2 regions of the Rhizobium sp. 10N427 genome follow, and region 1 is predicted to be linked to the other one. Evidence: predicted binding sites of a transcription regulator. Region 1 holds the regulator's gene; the other holds the start of a gene.
What was found. Region 1 encodes PhoB, which activates phosphate uptake and scavenging genes when phosphate is short. Its sites were predicted from a motif close to TGTCATNNANCTGTCAT; they were not measured.

Region 1 (11,119 bases):
CGATAGCGCGATACCGCCGCCTGACACGTTCGGCTTGGCGCTGGCAACCAGCGTCTCGCTGTCATGCAGCGCCTGAAGGTCCGGTTCGCCGAGAATGGAATGGCCGACGCGGAAACGGATCTGCGACAGGCGCGAGCCGCGGCGCACGACGATCGGAAAGGTGCGCGGCGAGATTTCGAGATAGAGCGGGCCGGAATAGCCGGCCGGGATCTTGTCGAATTCCTGCGCGTAGTCAGTGATGACGCGGGTGAAGATATCGAGGCGGCCGGTGGAGCTCTTCGGATTGGCGGAGGCCGACATGCCGGCCGGCAGATCCACACGCTCCATCAAGGGAACGATATAGACGCAGCCGGTTTCGAGAACAGCCCCTTCGGAGAGGTCGATGACATGCAGGCTCAGGCGATCGAGCTTGTCCGCGACCAGATGCGAAGGGCCAGGCATGAAGCTGGCGCGCACCCGGAACGCCTTGGCGCCGAGCCGCAGGTCGAGGCTTGCCGGCTGGATCTGGTCACGGTCGAGTTCCCGTTCGGAGATCAGTCGGCCGGTCTCAAACAACGCGGCAATGGCACGGTCGGCCAAAATTCCAGTTTCGCGAGCCATCATGCTCCATCCATAGTTCGTGGCCGACAAAACCAAATACGGGGAATTGACGCAAGCAGCTAACGGCAGTATTGCAGCTTTATCCCGTGGTGATTTGGCCGGTCGGCTTGCAGCCACGTTAAATAAGTGGCTAAAAAGACCGGGTATGAAACCGGTCTGCTTTTGCGGCCGGTTTTTTTGTTTTTGAGGTGATGGCATGAGCAAGTCCTGGCGCCCTGCAACCCAACTCGTTCACGGAGGCACTCTGCGCTCGCAATATGGCGAGATGTCGGAAGCAATCTACTTGACGCAAGGCTTCGTCTACGACACGTCGGAGGCGGCCGAGGCCCGCTTCAAGGGCGAGACCGAAGGCTTCATCTACGCCCGCTACGGCAGCCCCACCAACGACATGTTCGAGAAGCGCATGTGCGCGCTCGAAGGCGCGGAAGATGCGCGCGCCACGGCCTCCGGCATGGCCGCCGTCACAGCTGCAATCCTCTGCCAGCTGAAGGCTGGCGATCATATCGTTGCCGCCCGCGCCCTCTTCGGCTCTTGCCGCTGGGTGGTCGAGACGCTGGCGCCGAAATACGGCATCGACTGCACGCTCGTTGATGGCCGCCATCTGGAAAACTGGGAAAAGGCGATCACGCCGAAGACCAAGGTTTTCTTCCTGGAAAGCCCGACCAACCCGACGCTCGAAATCGTCGATATCGCCGGCGTTGCGAAGCTTGCGAACCAGGTCGGCGCCAAGGTCGTGGTCGACAACGTTTTTGCGACGCCGCTCTTCCAGAAGCCGCTCGAACTCGGCGCTCATATCGTCATCTATTCGGCGACCAAGCATATCGATGGCCAGGGCCGCTGCCTCGGCGGCGTCGTGCTGTCCGACAAGGCGTGGATCGACGAGCACCTGCACGACTACTTCCGCCATACCGGCCCGGCCATGTCGCCGTTCAACGCATGGACGCTCCTGAAGGGCATCGAGACGCTGCCGCTGCGTGTGGCCCAGCAGACCAGGAATGCCGCAAAGATTGCCGATTTCCTGGCTGAGCAGAAGCAGGTTGCACGCCTCATTTATCCCGGCCGCAAGGACCATCCGCAGGCCGATATCATCGCCAAGCAGATGACCGGCGGCTCGACGCTGGTGTGCTTCGAGCTGAAGGGCGGCAAGGACGCGGCCTTCAAGCTGCAGAACGCGCTCGACGTGGTGACGATCTCGAACAATCTCGGCGATACGCGCAGCCTGATCACCCATCCGGCAACGACGACGCACAAGAATCTCTCGGATGAGGCCCGTGCCGAACTCGGCATTTCGGCCGGCACCGTGCGTCTTTCGGCGGGCATCGAAGATACCGACGATCTGCTTGAAGATTTCGCCCAGGCTCTGTCGAAGATCCCGGCTTAAGCAACAGGCCGCCGGACTTGCCGGTCCGGCGGCCCGCCTCACCTAAAGCTTCAGTCAGCTCTGCTTTATTAGAGTCATTAACTTTGAATGTTAGGATTAACAATCAAAACGGCGTGCAATCGCCTGTATTTGGCTGATGATACGGTGGCATTTCTTGACGGAGCCAATGCCGTATAAGATACGAGTAAGATATCCCGACTAAGGTGTAAGGCATGTACCGGGCCCTCACACGCGATATAGAAGTTGTTGTCGAGCCGTTTTATCTGGAGGAGCAATCCGATCCGGACGACGATCGCTATGTCTGGGGATACCGCATCGTCATCAGCAACAATTCCGGCCTGTCAGTCAAACTCGTCAACCGTTACTGGAACATAACGGACCAGAACGGCGTGGTCGACGAGGTGACGGGACCCGGAGTCGTCGGCGAGCAGCCACGGCTGGAGCCCGGCGATACCTATGAATATTCGTCCGGTTGCCCGCTCGATACGCCATCGGGGCTGATGTTCGGCCATTACCAGATGGAAACGGACGAAGGCGAGCTCTTCGATGTCGAGATACCCGCCTTCTCCCTGGATTCACCCGGCCTTCTCAGAGTGCTGAACTGACCGTCATTCGGCCGGCTGCAGCTCTGCCGGCTCGAAACGATAGGTGGTCGAGCAGAATTCACAGGTGACGGCGATCTCGCCGTTCTCCTGGCTGGCCTCGATCTCCTCCGCCGAAAAGCCCTTTAGAACGCCGCCGATTTTTTCACGTGAACAGCTGCAGCGGTCGTAGACCTGTTTGGCCTCGAAAACGCGAACACCGCGCTCATGGAACAGGCGATAGAGAAGCCGCTCGGTTCCGACCAGCGGATCCGTCAGCTCGTCGGCGTCGATGGTCTCGACCATGGCGCGGGCTTCTGCCCAGGCGTCATCTTCCTTCAGACCTTTCGAAATTTCATCGCCGTCTCCGCCATGCAGATCCGGCTGGCGCATGCGCTCGGGCGCTTCCGGCAGGAACTGGGCGACAAGCCCCCCTGCCCGCCAGCGATGCCGCGGCTTGCCGCTGCTGTCGCGGTCGAGAAGTTCGGCAGCCGCCAGACGGACGCGCGTCGGGATCTGTTCGGATTGGCGGAAATAGACGCCGGCAATATCCTCGAGCGAGGTACCGTCGAGTTCGACGATGCCCTGATAGGGCTGGCTGAACTTGCCCTGATCGATGGTGAACGCCAGCACGCCCTTGCCGAGCAGCTGCTCGGGTTCGGTCTGGCCGTCGGCGATCGCCTGATCGAGCAGCGCATGATCGAAACGCGCATAGGCGCGCACGTTCTCCGGTGTCGCAAAATCGGCAACAAGCAGGTCGACAGGGCCATCGCCCTTGGTCTGTACCGTGAACTTGCCTTCGAATTTCAGCGACGTGCCGAGCAGAACCGTCAGGACCACGACTTCGGCCAGAAGCCGGGCGACGGGTGCGGGATAGTGGTGGCGCTCAAGGATGGCGTCGAGCATCGGGCCGAGCTGGACGGCGCGGCCACGCACATCCAGGCCTTCAACCTGAAATGGGACGACGTGATCATCGCCGGCGAAATGAAGCTCGTTGAGAGCGGCGGCTGTGTCTGCCATGGTCTTACTCCTAGTCGTCAGAGCGGCAGACCAAGCTGTCTTCCCGCTCGCGCGGCCACCAAGCCATCAGGCCGGATGTGGCGTCCAATATGGTTCAGATCGCGCCCAGGCACCATGCAAGAATCGATTTCTGCGCATGAAGACGGTTTTCCGCTTCATCGAAGACCACGGATTGCGGGCCATCGATCACATCGTCCGTCACTTCCTCACCACGATGAGCCGGCAGGCAATGCATGAACAATGCATCCTTGCCTGCTTTCGCCATCAAAGCCTGATTGACCTGATAGGGCTGGAAGACGTTGTGACCGCGAGCCCGATGTTCCTGATTCATGGAGACCCAGGTATCGGTTACCACGCAATCGGCGCCTTCGACCGCACGGTCGGCATCATGGCTGAGCATGATTTCGGCGCCCTCATTGCGGGCCCAGTTCAGATAGTGATCCTTCGGCTCGGAACCAAGGGGGACAGCCATGTTCATGCGGTAGCCGAAACGGGCAGCTCCTTCGACCAGCGAATGCAGCACGTTGTTGCCGTCGCCGGTCCAGGCGATCGTCTTGCCCTTGACCGGGCCGCGATGCTCTTCGAAGGTCATGATGTCGGCCATGATCTGGCAGGGATGCGTATCATCCGTCAGCGCATTGATCACCGGTACCGTTGCGTGTTCGGCAAGCTCCAGCATGCGGTGATGCTCGGTGGTGCGGATCATGATCGCGTCGACATAGCGCGACAGAACCTTGGCCGTGTCGCCGATCGTCTCGGCGCGGCCGAGCTGCATCTCGGTGCCCGAGAGGAACAGCGTCTCGCCACCCAGCTGGCGCATGCCGACATCGAAGGAGACGCGCGTCCGTGTGGAAGGCTTTTCGAAGATCATCGCCAGCATCTTGCCGGCCAGCGGCTTGTCGCCCTTGCCTGCTTTGAACGCCTGCTTGCGCAGCATCGCGTCGTCCATGATGACGCGCAGATCGGCAGAGCTCATCGCCGAAAGATCGAGGAAGTGTTTGGGGGAAGCCATGTCGTCCTTACCTGTTTGCCCCGGAAGGCATCTATCCGTTCAAGCCGTCTTCTTGGCCTTCGATGCGCGAATGCTTTCGGCAGCCTGCTCAATGCGGGCAAGACCCTCGCGGGCCTCCTCGGCAGTGACGACCAAAGGCGGCAGCAGGCGCACGACATTGTCACCGGCGGGCACGCCAAGCAGGTGGGCGCCGCGGATGGCAGCCAGGAGTTCAGTCGAGGGAACGGCGGCCTTGATACCGAGCAGCAAGCCCTCGCCGCGGATATCCTCGATCACATCGGGATAGCGGTCCTTGAGCGATGCGAGGCCCTGGCGGAAGACCAGAGCCACATCACGGACATGTTGCAAGAAGCCTTCGGCAAGGACGATGTCGAGCACGGCGCCGCCGACGGCCATGGCCAGCGGATTGCCGCCATAGGTCGAGCCGTGGGTGCCGGCCTTCATGCCGGACGCAGCTTCCGCCGTTGCCAGGCAGGCGCCGAGCGGGAAGCCGCCACCGATGCCCTTGGCGACAGCCATGATGTCAGGGGTCACGCCGGACCACTCATAGGCAAAGAACTTGCCGGTACGGCCGACGCCCGTCTGGACCTCGTCGAGAATGAGCAGCAGGCCCTTCTCGTCGCAGAGCGCGCGCAGCGCCTTCATGAACTCTGTGGTCACCGGGCGAATGCCACCCTCGCCCTGAACCGGCTCGATCAGAATACCTGCGGTCGCATCGGTGATTGCGGCGCGCACAGCGTCGATATCGCCAAAGGGCACCTGGTCGAAGCCAGGGGCCTTGGGGCCGAAACCTTCGAGATACTTCTCTTGCCCGCCGGCAGCGATCGTCGCCAGCGTACGGCCGTGGAAGGCGCCTTCGAAGGTGATGATATGGAAACGCTCGGGATGGCCCTTCGAATACTGATAGCGGCGTGCGGTCTTGATCGCGCATTCCAGGGCTTCCGCGCCGGAATTGGTGAAGAACACCTTGTCGGCGAAAGTCGCCTCCGTCAGCCGCCTGGCGAGCTTTTCCTGCCCGGGGATTTCATAGATGTTGGACAGGTGCCAGACCTTGTCGGCCTGCGCCTTCAGGGTATCCACGACATGCGGATTGCTGTGGCCGACCGAGGTCACGGCAACGCCGGCACCGAAATCCAGATATCGTTCGCCGCTTTCGGTAATCAGCCACACGCCCTCACCTCGCTCGAACCGCAATGGGGCACGAGAATAGGTATCATATAGCGGCGCGGCTTCAGCCATGGCGCGGTCTCCTGTCAGCGTTACGGGCAACCGGACTCCGGCTAAAAACCAGGTCCGAAAAATTAAAAATGCCGCCTTTCGGCGGCGACTGGCACTATTTACTTTTCGCACTGCAATGTCAACAAAACTGCGGCTTTCGTGGCTTCTGAGAGACGCTCAAGCAATGTCGCGTTTTATCAACAGCTAATGTTGCAGAAATGACTCTCAGGGGAAGCAAGTTGGGGAAAACCCCGAATTCGATTCATCCGGATTCCTGCGACTCTTGTCACGGAGTCAGCCTCACACTAGGTTAAAACTCAATTACTAGACTGCATGCGGCGGAACTAGTCACCAAAATTAGTCAAGCGTTTCTTGTGCCGGATTCGTCCGGGGCAAACAGTGAGGGATTCTGCCTTCGCAACGCTTAAACGGCGGAGACACAGGGCATGAACTGGACAGACGAGCGGGTCGAGAAACTCAAGAAACTGTGGTCCGAAGGGCTGAGCGCGAGCCAGATCGCTGCCCAGCTTGGCGGCGTCAGCCGTAACGCCGTTATCGGCAAGGTTCACCGTCTGGCGCTGCCGGGCCGTGCGAAGGCCGGCGGCAACGCCACGGCTGCGCGCGCTCCCAAGCGTACGGCGGCAGCACCCCGCGCCCCAACCTACGCATCGCGTCTGGCGACGACCCGTACGGTCACCCGCCAGCAGGGCGCGACGATGCTGAAGGAAGAGATCGAGATCGACGTCATGGAGGAGATGGAATACCGTCCCGCCAAGAACGTGATCGTCCCGATTTCCCGCCGTCTCGGCCTGACGGAGCTCACCGAGCGCACCTGCAAGTGGCCGGTCGGCGATCCCTTGAAGGACGATTTCCACTTCTGCGGCTGCGAAAGCCCGGATTCTTCGCCTTACTGCACCTACCACCAGCGCCTGGCCTACCAGCCGGTCAACGAGCGCCGCAGGGCAGCAGCCCGGGCAAACTGAGCCGGGTAAGCACAAACGAAAAACGGGCCTCGCGGCCCGTTTTTTTGTGGTCTCAATTCCGAAAGCTTCAAGCTTCCATCGAATATCCAGCGCCGCGAACGGTGCGGATGACATCCTGCATGTTGGAGAAGTTCAGCGCCTTGCGCAGACGGCCGACATGGACATCGACGGTGCGCTCGTCGACATAGATGTCGTGACCCCAGACGCCGTCCAGAAGCTGCGAGCGCGAGAAGACGCGGCCGGGAGAGGCCATCAGGAATTCCAGCAGGCGAAATTCGGTCGGTCCGAGACGGACTTCGCGGGTCTTGCGATGAACGCGGTGCGTCTCGCGGTCGAGTTCGATATCGCCGCATTTCAGCACGGTCGACAAAACCTCGGGCTTGGCGCGGCGCAGCATCGCCTTGACGCGTGCGACGAGCTCGGGCGTCGAGAACGGCTTGACGACATAGTCGTCGGCACCGGTCGAGAGGCCACGAACGCGTTCGCTTTCCTCGCCGCGCGCCGTCAGCATGATGATCGGCAGGCGCTCGGTCTCCGGGCGCATGCGCAGCCGGCGGCAAAGCTCGATGCCTGATACGCCAGGCAGCATCCAATCAAGGATAAGAAGGTCCGGCGTCCGCTCCTGAAGGCGGATTTCCGCCTCATCGCCGCGCAGGATGGTGTCGACCTCGAAACCTTCGGCTTCGAGATTGTAACGAAGAAGCACGCTCAGTGCTTCTTCGTCTTCAACGACTGCAACTCTCGGGATCATTCTGTTCTGTCTCCTGAGGCCCGGTCCGGATATTATTCCGTGACCGCGCCGACGGTGTTGGCGGTGTCGTCCTTCGGACGCTCGCCCTCCGGCTGGGCGCCGGTCGCCATGTAGTAGATGGTTTCTGCGATGTTGGTGGCGTGGTCGCCGATGCGCTCGATGTTCTTGGCACAGAACAGAAGGTGTGTGCAGCTGGTGATGTTGCGCGGATCTTCCATCATGTAGGTCAGAAGCTCGCGGAACAGCGAGGTGTACATCGCGTCGATTTCCTCGTCGCGCTCGCGGATCGACTTCGCCTTATCGGCAGCGCGCGTCGTGTAGACGTCGAGCACTTCCTTGAGCTGGACGAGCGCCAGTTCGGAGAGATGCTCCAGGCCGCGGCCAAGCTTGCGCGGAACGCCGGTGCTCTGCACGGCGATGACGCGCTTGGCGGTGTTCTTGCCGAGATCGCCGACGCGCTCGAGGTCGGCAGCGATGCGGATCGAACCCATGATCTCGCGCAGGTCCGACGCCATTGGCTGGCGGCGGGCGATGGTGACGATCGCCTTGTCGTTGATCTCGCGCTCGGCGTGATCGAGGATCACGTCGTCGGAGATGACCTTCTGCGCCAGTGCGCCATCGCCGTTGACCAGCGCGCGCACAGCGTCGGAGACCATCTGTTCCGCCAGACCGCCCATTTCGGAGATGCGGCGGGTCAGGAACTTCAGATCTTCGTCATATGCAGAAAAGATATGTGTCGATGCCATGGGAAATGTCCTTGAGTGTCTCTATCGGAAGTCGTGACGCCAAAGATCAGCCGAAGCGGCCCATGATGTAGTCCTGGGTGCGCGGATCGTCCGGATTGGTGAACATCTTGTCGGTGTCGTTCTCCTCGACGAGGTTGCCGAGGTGGAACATGGCGGTGCGCTGCGAGACGCGGGCCGCCTGCTGCATGGAGTGCGTCACGATGACGATCGTGTAGCTTTCGCGCAGCTCGTGGATCAGCTCCTCGACCTTTGCGGTGGCGATCGGGTCGAGCGCCGAGCAGGGTTCGTCCATGAGGATGACTTCAGGGCTGACGGCGACGGCGCGGGCGATGCAGAGGCGCTGCTGCTGGCCGCCGGACAGGCCGGTGCCGGATTCATGCACGCGGTCCTTGACCTCGTTCCAGAGGCCGGCGCGCTGCAGGCTGGTCTCGACGATCTGGTCCATGTCGGCCTTCGACTTGGCGAGACCGTGAATGCGCGGGCCGTAGGCGACGTTTTCATAGATCGTCTTCGGGAACGGGTTCGGCTTCTGGAACACCATGCCGACGCGGGCGCGAAGTTCGACGACGTCGATATCCGGATCGTAGATATCATCGCCATCGAGCGTGATCTTGCCGGTGACGCGGCAATTGTCGATCGTATCGTTCATGCGGTTCAGGCTGCGCAGGAAAGTGGACTTGCCGCAGCCGGACGGGCCGATGAGCGCAGTCACGGTGTTTTCGCGGATGTTCAGCTTGACGTCGAAGAGAGCGCGCTTTTCGCCGTAATAGACGGAAACGTCCTGGCCGATCATCTTGTAAGGGATGCTGTTCATCTTCTGGTCCAGAGCCTTCTCAACTGCTGCTTCTGTCAACATGTTCATGGGTTTCTACTCCGTTTACCAGCGGCGCTCAAAGCGACGGCGCAAGAGGATGGCTCCGATGTTCATGACAATCAGGAACAGGAGCAGGACGATGATGGCACCCGAGGTACGCTCCACGAAGGCGCGTTCGGCTTCGTTGGCCCACATATAGACCTGGACCGGAAGTGCCGTGGACGGATCGAGCGGCGTGGTCGGCGCATTGGCAACGAAGGCGACCATGCCGATCAGCAGAAGCGGCGCGGTTTCGCCGAGCGCATGCGCAAGGCCGATGATGGTACCGGTCAGGATGCCCGGCATGGCAAGCGGCAGAACGTGGTGGAACACCATCTGCATCTTCGATGCGCCGAGACCGAGAGCGGCCGAGCGGATCGACGGCGGTACGGCACGCAACGCAGCACGCGTGGCGATAATGATGGTCGGCAGGGTCATCAGCGTCAGCACCAGGCCACCGACCAGCGACGCGGAACGCGGCAGACCCATGAAGTTGATGAAGACGGAGAGGCCGAGCAGACCGTAAACGATCGACGGAACGGCAGCGAGGTTGTTGATGTTGACCTCGATCAGATCGGTCAGCTTGTTCTTCGGCGCAAACTCCTCGAGATAGATCGAGGCGGCGACACCGATCGGCAGAGCAAGAACCAGAACGATCAGCATCAGGTAGAGCGAGCCGATGAGCGCAACGCCCAGACCTGCTGCTTCCGGACGGCTGGAATTGCCATTGACGAAGAGGCCTGTGTTGAACTGCTTGAAGAGAGCACCGCTTGCCTTCAGCTCGTTCATCCAGCCGACCTGCTTGTCGTTCACCTTGCGGTTCTTCTCATCGACAGAGAGATCGATCTGGCCCTTGCTGGCGCTATCGATATTGGCGTCGGCAAGCACCGTGACATTGACCGTCTTGCCGATGATCGACGGGTCGGAGACGACCATATCGCGCAGCTGGATAGGAGCGCCCTTGGAGAGCATGGCCGAAGCATCGCGGACGTCAGGACGGCTCGAGGCGTTGACATTCAGCTGCTTGACGATGGCGTCACGCAGCAGAGCGCCGTAGTTGGCGGAGACGAGGACCGACGGATCGGTCGCACGCTTGTTGCTCGGGTCGATCGTCTTTTCGGTGAATTCCACCGGAAGCGTGATCGCCGTCTGCTGGAAGGCGGTATAGCCCTGGCGGATGACCGTCGAGAGCAGGATCGCCAGGAAGATCAGGCCAAAAGATATGGCAGCGATGCCATAGGCCTGGAAGCGGCGTTCTGCGGCATAGCGGCGCTTGATGCCGATGTCGCGGCGTGCCGGAGCCTTGGAGACAGTGATGCCTGCAACGGGAGAAACAATATTCGTCATTCGTACTGCTCCCGGTATTTGCGCACGATGTAGAGCGCGTAGATATTGAGGCAAAGCGTGATGAAGAAGAGCGTAATGCCGAGCGCGAAGGCGACTAGCGTCTGCGGCGAGGTGAACTCGAGGTCACCCGTCAGCTGATTGACGATCTTGACCGTCACCGTCGTCATCGGCTCGAAGGGATTGATCTGGATACGGGCGGCAACACCGGCCGCAAGCACGACGATCATCGTTTCGCCGATGGCGCGCGATGCGGTCATCAGCAGCGCACCGACGATACCCGGAAGAGCGGCGGGAAGCACGACCTTCTTGATGGTTTCGGAGCGCGTTGCGCCGAGGCCAAGCGAACCGTCACGCAGCGCACGCGGCACGGCGGTGATGATATCGTCGGACAGCGAGGACACGTAGGGGATCAGCATGATGCCCATGACGATACCGGCGGTCAGAACGCTCTGCGCCTGGATGAAGTTCGTGTAGTCGCCGGTCAGGAGACCGCTGACCTGCGACGACAGATCGCGCAGGAACGGGCCGACGGTGACGAGCGCGAAGAAGCCGTAGACGATGGTCGGGATACCGGCCAGAACTTCGAGCAGCGGCTTGGCAAGCGAACGAATTTTCGGCGAAGCGTAT
Region 2 (11,119 bases), on a different contig from region 1:
TGCGAGAATTCGAGGAAGGTCTGCTTGAAGACGCCCTGTGCGCGGTCGCGGCTCAGAACCTTGGGGTCGATCTCGGCGCCTGCAAGCGCCTGATCGGCAGCCTCGGCGGTGGCACCGGCGGCAATCGCATCGGCTTTGACACCTGCCAGGAACTGCGCGAGATCGCCGTCGCAGGCAACAGCCGGCGCCTGCGGCGCGGCCGGAGCCGCCGGGGCAGGGGCTGCCGCCTGCTGTGCAAATACCGTGGTTGCTGAGGTGACGGCAAACAGAAGAGCAAGTGCAGAGCGGCTTGCGAGCGAGCGGTGCATGGGTTCGTCCTTATATCCGAAATATGTCCGCCGCTTTCACAGATGAATGTGACGGAAGCAAGAAAGTTCGGTGGACGTTACTAAGAATTTCTATCCTTGGAAACCGCAGCGACCCAATTGTTCCAGTTCTTCTGATTGCCTGCGAACACATTGATGTCGGTCGGCCCCTGGATGCCCGGAATGACGCCCGTCGAGGTGTATTGCCAGAAGGCCCAGCGGCGGTCGGCATAGGTGACTTCGGGGTGTTTTGCGGTGGAACGGACCCAGAAATGGTAGTCCTGGAAATAGCCCTGCAGATTCTCGCGATGGAAATCGACGGAGGTGTAGATGATCGGCCGCTTGCCGTAATAGGCTTCCAGCCGGTCCATGAACCGCTTCATCTCGGAGCGCACTGTTGCCGGATCCGGGCGAAGGCGGCAGGTCTTGGATTCGCCGTTCCATTCGACATCGAGAACCGGCGGCAGGCGCATCGCCTCCTTCGGCACATTCTGGATGAACCAGTCGGCCTGTTCGTCTGCGGAGGAACAGAAATAGTAGAAGTGATAGGGCGCATGCGGAATGCCGACGGCGCGGGCGCGCTGCCAGTATTCGCTGAAGCGCGGATCGACGCGGTCCTTGCCCTCGGTCGCCTTGATGAAGGCGAAGGACACGCCGGAGGATTTCACCGTCTGCCAGTCGATATCGCCCTGCCACTTGGAGATATCGATGCCGTGGATATCGTTCTGATGCGGGGTCTTGGCGCCGAAATCCTGCGGATCGGTGTCCTGGAAACGGCTCTTCTTTATCGAAGCGGTTTCGAGATAGTCATAGCCCGTGGAGCTGCAACCGGCGAGCATAAGTGCCAGCGGCAAAACGCAAAACAACAGCCTGCGCATGGGTATCCCGTCATGTAACGAATGATCTACTTGCCCCACAGCATGACCTTCGAAGACGAATGCAGCCGAGGAATAATCCTCTTTTCACCATATCAACGTAAAAAATCGGTTAGTTTCAAGCGAATTATGCGCGCCTGGCGGATATGACAGCCTGCCAGGCATAGCCGCCGCCGATCGTCTCAAAGGCCAATCCTGCACCGTTTTCATGGGCTTGGGCTTCCAGAACCTCGCGCAGATTGGCGCGCGGCGTGACGTGGAATTTTGTCAGCCATCCCTGGAGCAGGGCTCTGAACCAGCCGGGAAGACCCTCCTGCTGGCCGAAATCGACAATGTGCAGCTGGCCGCCGGGGTTGAGTGCGGCGATCGCAGCGTCGATGGCGCGTTCCCAATCGGGGATCATCGACAGGGCGTAGGAGATCAAGATGCGATCGAAACCGGCGGCGCCGAACTCGCGCGGGGTGAAGGCGGTGGCGTCGGCAACGCGGAAGTCGGGCAGCGTGGCTTTCGTCGCGAAAGTCTTGCGTGCGGAGATCAGCATCTCCTGCGAGATGTCGAGGCCATAGAGCCGGGCATCCGGAAAGCGCTTGTGGGCGAGCGCCAGGTTGCGGCCTGTGCCGCAGCCGACTTCGAGCAGCGTGCCACCCTTGGGTACATCGAGGCCGCGGATCGTCTTGTCGCGGCCGAGCAGATAGTATTTCCGCGTCAGATCGTAGATATGGCGCTGGTAGCGGTACATGCCGTCCATCAGGCCGGCATGTGCCTCGGAGCGATCGTCCGGAAGCGTGCGGATCTCTGTCACGCCTTCTTCCCGTAGATGTGGAAGCCGCCGTAGATCGCGGAGCGATCGAGTGCCGTCATATCGCGCGACTTGTCTTCGAAGTAGTCCCACTGATCGCGGATCGCCGGCGACAGGCGTCCCTCGATGATGCTCTTCTCCGCAGCCGTGCGGAAGATGACGCGGGCGCCGGGGCGGGCGGTGCGGCTGATCTCGGCCCAGAGGCCGTTCAGCTGCTCGTCGGTCATCCAATCCTGCGCATCGAGCAGGATATAGCGGTCGCGCGATGCGGCGGGCTCGCCAGCCAGCAGCTCGGTGAAGTTGGCATGATGAACCGTGACCCGATCGACATTGGCGCGGATCACCTCATGATGCTCCGGCTTGAGATAGGTCGGTAGCGGACCTTCGTCGCCAGCGGCGTAGCGGCGCGCGAAGGCCTGCCAGGCGAAATAGTTGTCGCGCATCGGGAAATGACAGGCGAGCTTCTCGAGACGGTGGCGCAGAACCGGCGCGATCGAATGATCGGCGGCGAGGCTTGCAAGCTCGTCATATTGCTGCGGCGGGATGCCGAGGCCGAACAGCGAGCTCTTGCGGCCGGTGATCCAGCGCACGACGGGCTTTTCGAAGAGAGGAGCGACCTGCTGATCGAAGAAGGCGCGCTGCTCTTCCAGCGACTGCGTTTTCGTCATCTGCTTCAGATCGACGCCGTGCAGGCGGGCTAGCAGATGGGCGGCGCCGATGAAGCGGCCGAGCAGGCCCGTCTCATAGATGTTGCGATCGAAGACGGTGACGCGGCGGCGGCCGAACTTGCGGCCATTCCAGTAGCTGCGCGTCGCATCATCGAGAACTGGAGAGAGGTAGTGGTCGAAGGCGCGGCTGTTCGATGCTTCGTTCGGCATGGCGAGGAAGCGAACGAGATCGGCATGACCAGGCAGATGCTTGAAGGCGGCAAGCTTCAGGCGGTTCAGCGCGATGTGATGCGGGTTCAGATCGACGACGTCGATCGAGGCCGGTGCCTTGGAAAGGTAGGCGAGCATGTTGCAGCCGCCTGAGCCGATGGTGACGATACGGTGGTGCGGCTGCAGCTCCATAGCCTGCATGTCGAGATCGGGATCTTCCCAGATCTGCGGATAGACGAGGCCGGAGAAAAGCAAGCCAAAAAGCCGCTCGGAAAGGCCCTCCTTGGAGAATGCCTTGTGGCGGAGGAGTGCGTCCTTGAGTTTCCGGTTCTTGCGGAAGCCGGCATCCGGTGCAAATTCGGTCATCTGATTCCATCACCGTTTTTAGCGTTCAGGGCGTTTAACGCGGCGCTGCTACAGTTTGATGACGCGGGCTGTGGGCAGCCGTCCGCTCGACGGCTGCGTTTGGTACAACGGCCTCGCGTGGCCGAGTGTTGGCTAATCTTGGGGGAATTGCACAAAAGGACTCGCTTTCAGCGTGTGTTCTGCTCTTCTCAGGTGGTTGGGGGATCGGTCGAAGGGGGCTTGGATGAGCAAAAAAATAGCATGCGTTGGAACAATCGGTGTGTTTTTGACATCCTGCGGTAGCTTCACGCCACCTCCACCTGAGACCGAGATAACCTTGCGGGATGCCTTACTCGACACAACCGGCAGCTTGGCCGCGATGAAAGCCGACCTCATTGCGAAGGACAGAACGCTGGGGATGTATGTGGATGACGTCACCGTCGAGTTCTACGTGAAAGGATCCCGTCAGACCGTCCTGAAACAGGAAAGCGAAGTCAACGTGACTCCGCCGGGATTCGCAAAGAGCCTGGTCATCAAACCCAGTTATACGGCGACAGCCGACGGTGAACGCCAGAACAAGATCACCATCAAATTCAAGAACAACGTGACACTGACCGCGGAGCAAAGGGCACTCATCGAGGGATGTCGTCGCGATCCAAATTGTCTCTCCGTCCTGAAGAGAATCGAGAAGAAGCAGCTGCTACCGAAATAAAGCGTCGGCTTTTGTATTTGAGTCCTTTTTTGTGATTGCGTTTCCTGCTTCTCTCCACCGGCGGAGGAAGAAAGATGCGAGTAGTTCTGCGTATCCTGAAGGTGCTTCTGGCGCTGGTGATCGTCGCGGTCATCGGCGGGGCGCTGTGGCTCTATGTTCGTCCGCCGGAACTGCTACGCGTCGGTGACGGCTATGCGGCAAAGATCGTCTGCTCGAATGTGTTCATGGCCGGGCGTGATCCGGATACCGTTCTTGCCGAGGACGTTCAGGCGCCCGGAAATCCGCTGCTGCGGTTGATCCGCGTTTCCGTCAACCGCGAGGAGGGGAAAGTATCGGCCCGCATCCTCGGCCTGTTTGCGCCGGGCCATGCGCTCTATCGCGGCGCCTTTGGCTGCACCAGCGTTCCCGATGGCGACTTCGGCGCTGCGATGAATGCCGCGCCCGAAGAGGATCTCGCTGCGCCGCCACCGAGCGACGATCTGTGGCCCGAGGGCGAGCGGGTCGCTGCCGCCAATAACGGCAAGCTTGCGCCGCTGCTTGCCGACGAGGCGCTGGCCGGTCCGGAGATGCGAGCGATCGTCGTCGTCCACAATGGCCGGATCGTCGCCGAGCGCTATGGCGACGGATTTGATGCGCGCACACCGCTGCTCGGCTGGTCGATGACCAAGACCGTCAATGCGGCGCTAGTCGGCCGGGTGATGCTGTCGGGCAAGCTCAATTTCGACGACGCCAAGCTGTTTGCCGCCTGGCATGGCGATGGGCGGGCGGCGATTACCCTTGCCGATCTGCTCGGCATGGAAAGCGGCCTGGCGTTCAACGAGGATTACGGCGCCGTCGCCGATGTGACGCGCATGCTCTATCTCGACCCCGATATGGTGACCCTGCCGGTAAATGCGGCGCTGCAAGACAAGCCCGGCCAGCGCTTCCGTTATTCGAGCGGCACGGCGGTGCTTCTGTCCCGCATCTGGATGGACAGGCTCGGTGATCCGCAGAGTGCTTTCGATTATCCGCGCGATGCGCTGTTCGGGCCGCTCGGCATGTCCAGCGCCGTGCTGGAGGTCGATGCGCGCGGCACCTTCGCCGGAAGCTCCTATCTCTACGCGACGGCGCGCGACTGGGCGCGCTTCGGGCAGTTCTTGATCCAGGATGGCGTCTGGAACGGCCAGCGGCTGTTGCCGGAAGGGTTCGTGGCGACAATGCGGACGCCGACGCAGTCGTCGGGCGGGAAATATACGCAGGCGCAGGCCTGGCTTGCGGCCCCAGGCGGCGATCTGAGCGCGGCTGCGGGGCTTCCGGGCGATACGTTCTGGCTGGAGGGGCATGACGGGCAGAGCGTGGCGATCGTGCCATCCGCCGGTCTCATCGTTGTCCGCATGGGGCTGACGCCGAGCCGGCTCGGTTACAGGCCGCAGGTGCTGGTCAAGCAGATCGTCGGGGCGCTGTCGGCGCCCTGACCATTCGGTTCACGGATGGTGAGGCTCAGTAGTTGCCCTGGGCAACGTCGTCCATGCCCTTGCGCTTGGCATCGTAATAATAGCCGCGGGCATAGAGGCGAACGGCATCGTCTTCCTTGTTGTCGGACACGAGCCAGGCGCCGCGCAGATATTTCGCGGCATATTTGATGTTGGTCTCGGCATCGAGCAGACCGGACGGCTGGCCGTCGTAGCCCATAGACTTCGCGGTGTTGTACTTGATCTGCATCAGGCCGAAATAGCCGCGCTTGTTATAGGCGCGCGGATTATAGCGGCTTTCGCGGTGAACGACGCGATGCAGCAGCGATTCCGGCATCTCGTAGAGCTTGGCGTATTTGGCGATCAGCTTGCTGACGAAGCCCTTTTCTGCGGTCGGCGCATCGTCGGCATCGTTGTCGCTGAACATTGGCGGTGCCGTCGGCGGATCCATCGGGGCCGATTCGTCGAAGGAGAAGTCCGACATCGAGCGCGGCGCGCTGGCCTGAACGGCGAGCGCTGCAAGCGCGCCGTTCTGCGGCGTCGTTGCCGCGAAGGCAAGCTGCGTCGACGGCGAGGCCGGGGTTGCCGGACGCGGCGTCGGGATCACCGACTGCATCGCGGTCATCTCTGGCGTCAGCGGAATTTCGGTCGCAACGCTGGCGCCGGCCACGGGCTGGAACGCTGCATCGGCAGGGGAAACGGCCATCGGCAGGACGGCTGCCTGCGCCGAAAGGGCAGGCGTTGCCTGTGGATTGGCGGAGGCGAATGCCATCGGGGTCTGCGGAGCGGAGCCGTCGGCAGCCGGAACGGCGGCCATCATCATCGCGTCTTCACCCGGCTTCGGCGTCGGAACGACGGTCTGCACCGCGCTCAACTCAGCCTGTGAGGTGTACTCGACGGTCGAGCATCCGGTCATGATCCCGCAGAGCATCGTCGAAACGACCAGACTGCGTTTCAGGCCGGAAAATCCGTTCGCTACCATTCTGTCACTTTCGGGAATCGCGCCGCCCAGGCAGCGTTTAAAAAGTTACTGAGAAGCTAAGCACTGATTTTTCCCATTAACCTATTCGACTGGGCGTCGCAACCCGCTGAAAATTGCGATTGCGTTCAGGCCGCGATGCGGCGGTAGCCGGCGGTGACGGCGCCGGCGGCAATCAGCAACGTTCCGCCTGTGCGGTTGACGGCGCGCTGGACGCTTGCCTTGCGGATCAGGCCGCGGGCGGCATGGGCAAGCAGGGCATAGCTGGAAGCGTTGATCGTGGCCAGCACCAGGAAGGTGAGTTCCATGATCAGCATCTGTTCGAAGAAGGGAGCGGCGGGGTTCAGGAACTGCGGGACGAAGGCGACGAAGAAGACGATGCTCTTCGGATTGAGAGCAGTCACCACATAGGCGTGAAGAAAGATCTTCAGCGACTTTTCTTCCGGCAGATTGTCGTTGTCGGCGACAGGGCCGGGGATGATCGGGGCGCGCCAGAGCTTGATGCCGAGCCAGATCAGATAGGCGCCGCCCACCCATTTCAAAACGGTAAAGAGAGTCGCGGACGCCGCGAGCAGGGCGCCGAGACCGAAGAGAGAGGCGGTCATGGCGGTGAAATCGCCGAGCGCCACGCCCGATACGGTCGCCAGTGCCGTCTTGCGGCCATGGCCGAGCGCATAGGATACGACGAGCAGGATCGTCGGCCCCGGAATGGCCAGCATAATGGCGGAAGCAGCGGCAAAAGCGAGCCAGGCTTCGAGCGACATGGAATCTCCTCCTATTCCCCAAGAAACAAGCAAAGACACCATATCAACCCTGCGTCAATCATGCGGCGCGGTATTTTTGGCCGATCTTATTCATCAGTTCGGCGAACCACTTGGTCGAGGTGTCGAAGGCCTTGCCGCCCTTGATGCGGGGGAATTCGATGGTGCGCAGCTTGCCGTTCTGGTCTTCGTCGTGGCCGGTGACGCCGGAGACCCTGTTGAGTGCGCTTTCGACCGCAAGATCGGTCATGCTCTGAATCAGGCGCAGATCGTCGACGTTGGCAGTGGCCGAGCGGGCGAAATAGCCGGACTTCTGAACGAGCGAGCGTTCGGCATTCAAAAGGCTCGCAAACTGCTTCTGGAACCAGCCGCCGACATTGATCGTGTCGATCTTCACATGGCCGAAAGCGTCACGCTTGATGGTCTCGCCGGCGGCTTCGCGCTCGGCGACGATGGCATCGAGGCAGGCGCCTTCCGAGACGAAGACGGTGGCGTGGCCGGTGCGGTCCATCACTTCCTTAAGACGGGCGGCTTCGGCCTGCAGGTCGAAGGCCATCTCGGGCAGGTAGACGGCGTCGATGCTCTTCATGCCGGCATTCATCAGCATGCCGTCGACATATTCATTGTGCTTCGTGCGGCGCAGATAGGCATCGGCGGTCGCGGCCGTCAGCCAGCCGCAGTGGCGGCCCATGACCTCGTGGATGACGAGGGTGCGCGGGGCAGCACTCTGCTCGTTGCTGACATTGTCGAAGAAATACGCGCCGACTTCGGCAGCCGTCCAGGCGCCAAGCGACTGGCGGATCGGCACGACGTCGTTATCGACGGTTTTCGGCAGGCCGACGACGGTCAGGTTATAGTTGTTGGCGGCGAGATAGGCAGCGAGATCGGCTGCCGTCGTATTGGTGTCGTCGCCGCCGATCGTGTGAAGGATGGTGATGCCGTCAGCGGCGAGCCGTTCGGCCGCGACGCGCAGCGGATTTTCGCCTTCCTTGACCAGGCCGCGCTTGACGCAGTCGGCAGCGTTGGTGAGCTTGACGCGGCTGTTGCCGATCGGCGAGCCGCCGTAGCGGTGGAGCAGCGGTGCCTTCTCGCGCATGTCCTTGGTGATCTTGATGCTGTCGCCGAGGAGTACGCCCTGATAGCCGGATTTGTAGGCGATCAGCTCGATATCGGGAGCGACATCGCTATAGCGTTCGATGAGGCCGCCGACGGCTGATGACAGACAGGGGGCGAGGCCTCCTGCGGTCAGCATTGCGACTTTCTGTTTGGCCATAATCCCTCCTAGACGGCTTCGATGCGCGATTGCACGCGCTTAGCTAATGCATGCATGCGGCAGGGAAAGAGGCCTGTAAAGTAAAGAATTGACGAAAAATCAGCGCTCCAGGCGAAGGCTCGGCGGAAGCGGCGATATAATCGGTTCAGGCGGCGAAACTGTATCGCCGAGATCTGTGGAAACTGTCTCAGACGAGACGCAAATTGCGGCATCAGATCGGCGCACAATTACCGAATTGTGAAAAGTGTTTTCAACCCTACGACTAATCGCTGCCTTGCATTAGCAACGATTATTTGGTCATGGTGTTGTCAGATATTGCGATGCGAGAAACTTCGATGTCCTTCTGGGAAAAACTGCTGAACGCCATTGGCAATACCGCGGGCAACGTGCTCTCCGCGGTTGTCGAGGCCGTGCGGACGGTTTTCGAAGGCGATCCGGAGACGCGCCGGAAGGTGGCTTTCTCTGTGGCGGTGATCGCGCTTTCCGCCAAGATGGCGAAAGCCGACGGCATCGTCAGCGAGAAGGAAGTTCAGGCTTTCCGCGACATCTTTGAATTTCCGCAGGATCAGGCGAAGAATGTCGCCCGTCTCTATAATCTGGCGCGCCAGGACGTGGCCGGTTACGAGGCCTATGCCGAGAAGCTGTCGTCGCTCTGCGTCACCTGCGCGGCCAACTGCCCGGTGCTGGAAGATGTGCTCGATGGTCTCTTCCACATCGCCAAGGCTGACGGGCTCATCCATGAGAAGGAAATGAACTTCCTTCGCCACATTGCCGAAATCTTTCAGATGAGCGAGCAGCGCTTCGAGCAGATCGCCGCCCGCCATGTGTCGATCGGCCGTGACCCCTACAAGGTTCTCGGCGTTTCCTCGGCTGACGATTTCCCGACGATCCGCCGCCGCTACCTGGCGCTGGTCAGCGAAAATCATCCTGACCGGCTGGTCTCGCGCGGTGTGCCGGAAGAGTTTCATGCTATCGCCAATGAGCGGATGGCAGCCCTCAACGACGCCTATGCGGCGATCGAAAAGGAACGCCGGGCAGCATGACCTCCTTCGAGGCCGATTACCGCAAGGCCACCGTCAAGCCGTCGCCGAACCATGGCGAACGCGCGGATGGACGCAAGCCGGATATCATTCTTCTCCATTATACGGGCATGTCGACGCCAGACTCGGCGCTCGACTGGCTCTGTCGCGAGGAAAGTCAGGTCTCATCGCATTACTTCGTGCATGAGAATGGCGACGTCGTGCAGATGGTGCCGGAGATCCGTCGCGCCTGGCATGCGGGCAAGAGCAGCTGGCACGGCCAGGACGACGTCAATTCGGCGTCGATCGGCATCGAGATCGCCAATGCCGGCCATCCCGGCGGCCTGCCCGAATTCCCGAAAGAGCAGATTGCGGCAGTGATCGAACTGTGTCGGGATTGTGGCGAACGTTGGTCCATCGTGCCCGAAAGGGTGCTTGGACATTCCGATGTGGCACCGGTTCGCAAGGTCGATCCGGGCGAGAGATTTCCCTGGGGAGAGCTGCACAAAGCAGGGGTCGGGCACTGGGTCGAACCGGCGCCGATCACCGGCGGGCGGTTCTTTCAGCGAGGCGACCGGGGGCAGCCGATCGAGGCGCTGCAATCGATGCTGTCGCTTTATGGTTACGGCACGGAAATCACGGGTGAATTCTCCGACAAGATGGCCGGTGAGTTGGAGGCTTTTCAGCGCCATTTCCGCCCTGAGCGGGTGGATGGGATAGCCGATTTCTCGACGATCGATACGCTGCATCGCCTGCTTGCCGCGCTGCCCCGCTATTCCTAAGCGGCGTGACGGTGCCTTCACCGGCGAATTTGCCGATTCACACTTGAATTGTGCAGTGCCACATCATTTCCCTATTATCTCCTCATTGCGATGGTCTAACCCCTGCCGCTGAACAGCGTCCGCCGCCTTGGGTATAGTGTAGCGGAAGGGCGCCAACTGAAACGATAAGAATTGCTGCGGCATGCAGTCATTCCTTGGCTGCGTGTTACCGTGAGACGGCGAGGCGCGCAGTCCGGCAATTCTTTGGGTCGGAGTGTCAAGACTACATGAGAAATGCGATTATTGGTGCTGCGGCATGCGTGGGCGTGCTGCTGGCAGGGTATAACTTTGCCTTCGCAGGCGAAGCAGATAATAAAACTGATAAGACTGAGACCGTTAAATTCAAGACCGTCGATCGTGGCAGCGGCTACGCCATGCCAGACTTTGCGACCAACAAATATTCGGTGCTGATCGCAAAATACGCAAAGCAGTACGATGTTCCCGTTGCGCTGGCATCCGCCGTGGTGCGGGTCGAAAGCAACTTCAATCCGAATGCCCGCGGCAGCGCAGGCGAAGTCGGCCTGATGCAGATCAAGCCGGCAACCGCACGTATGATGGGCTATGCCGGTACGAAGAAGGGTCTCTTCGATCCCGAGACCAACATCAAATACGGCATGAAGTATCTCTCCATGGCGCATGAACTCGGCGGCGGCGAAACCTGCGGCACGATCCTGAAATACAATGCCGGTCATGCCGCCAAGCGCATGAACCCGGTCTCCAAGGCCTATTGCGGCAAGGTTCTGGCGCTTCTCTAAGGGCGCCCGTAACCTGTTGATGCGGAATCCCTTTTCGCCTGCACTTCAGAAAATGATTCAACTGGCTGGCCTGAGTGTCTGACGTCGCGAAGCGAGGTGAGGCATGGCCGGGTTGAAGACGGTTCGGCCGCCTTGCCGCTCACCTC

Region 2: a site for PhoB is predicted at 3,271-3,287, ahead of AC1DIJ_RS06215 (BtaA family protein). Genes of this name have one in related genera too.

Annotation. Positions count from the first base shown of each region.
Region 1 is NZ_JBFTID010000004.1:18,429-29,547, forward strand. It holds gene AC1DIJ_RS09830 (2'-deoxycytidine 5'-triphosphate deaminase) at 1-603, opposite strand, end outside; SAM riboswitch at 677-755, shown strand; gene AC1DIJ_RS09835 (O-succinylhomoserine sulfhydrylase) at 797-1,981, shown strand; gene apaG (Co2+/Mg2+ efflux protein ApaG) at 2,194-2,586, shown strand; gene AC1DIJ_RS09845 (Hsp33 family molecular chaperone) at 2,590-3,582, opposite strand; gene argF (ornithine carbamoyltransferase) at 3,677-4,594, opposite strand; gene AC1DIJ_RS09855 (aspartate aminotransferase family protein) at 4,634-5,833, opposite strand; gene AC1DIJ_RS09860 (GcrA family cell cycle regulator) at 6,259-6,795, shown strand; gene phoB (phosphate regulon transcriptional regulator PhoB) at 6,863-7,546, opposite strand; gene phoU (phosphate signaling complex protein PhoU) at 7,579-8,292, opposite strand; gene pstB (phosphate ABC transporter ATP-binding protein PstB) at 8,339-9,154, opposite strand; gene pstA (phosphate ABC transporter permease PstA) at 9,170-10,492, opposite strand; gene pstC (phosphate ABC transporter permease subunit PstC) at 10,489-11,119, opposite strand, start outside.
Region 2 is NZ_JBFTID010000002.1:348,506-359,624, reverse strand. It holds gene AC1DIJ_RS06230 (lytic murein transglycosylase) at 1-308, opposite strand, end outside; gene AC1DIJ_RS06225 (glycoside hydrolase family 25 protein) at 389-1,183, opposite strand; gene AC1DIJ_RS06220 (class I SAM-dependent methyltransferase) at 1,308-1,928, opposite strand; gene AC1DIJ_RS06215 (BtaA family protein) at 1,979-3,223, opposite strand; gene AC1DIJ_RS06210 (hypothetical protein) at 3,447-3,914, shown strand; gene AC1DIJ_RS06205 (serine hydrolase domain-containing protein) at 3,989-5,368, shown strand; gene AC1DIJ_RS06200 (transglycosylase SLT domain-containing protein) at 5,394-6,347, opposite strand; gene AC1DIJ_RS06195 (LysE family translocator) at 6,473-7,108, opposite strand; gene AC1DIJ_RS06190 (pyrophosphate--fructose-6-phosphate 1-phosphotransferase) at 7,167-8,378, opposite strand; gene AC1DIJ_RS06185 (J domain-containing protein) at 8,714-9,421, shown strand; gene AC1DIJ_RS06180 (N-acetylmuramoyl-L-alanine amidase) at 9,418-10,179, shown strand; gene AC1DIJ_RS06175 (lytic transglycosylase domain-containing protein) at 10,446-10,973, shown strand.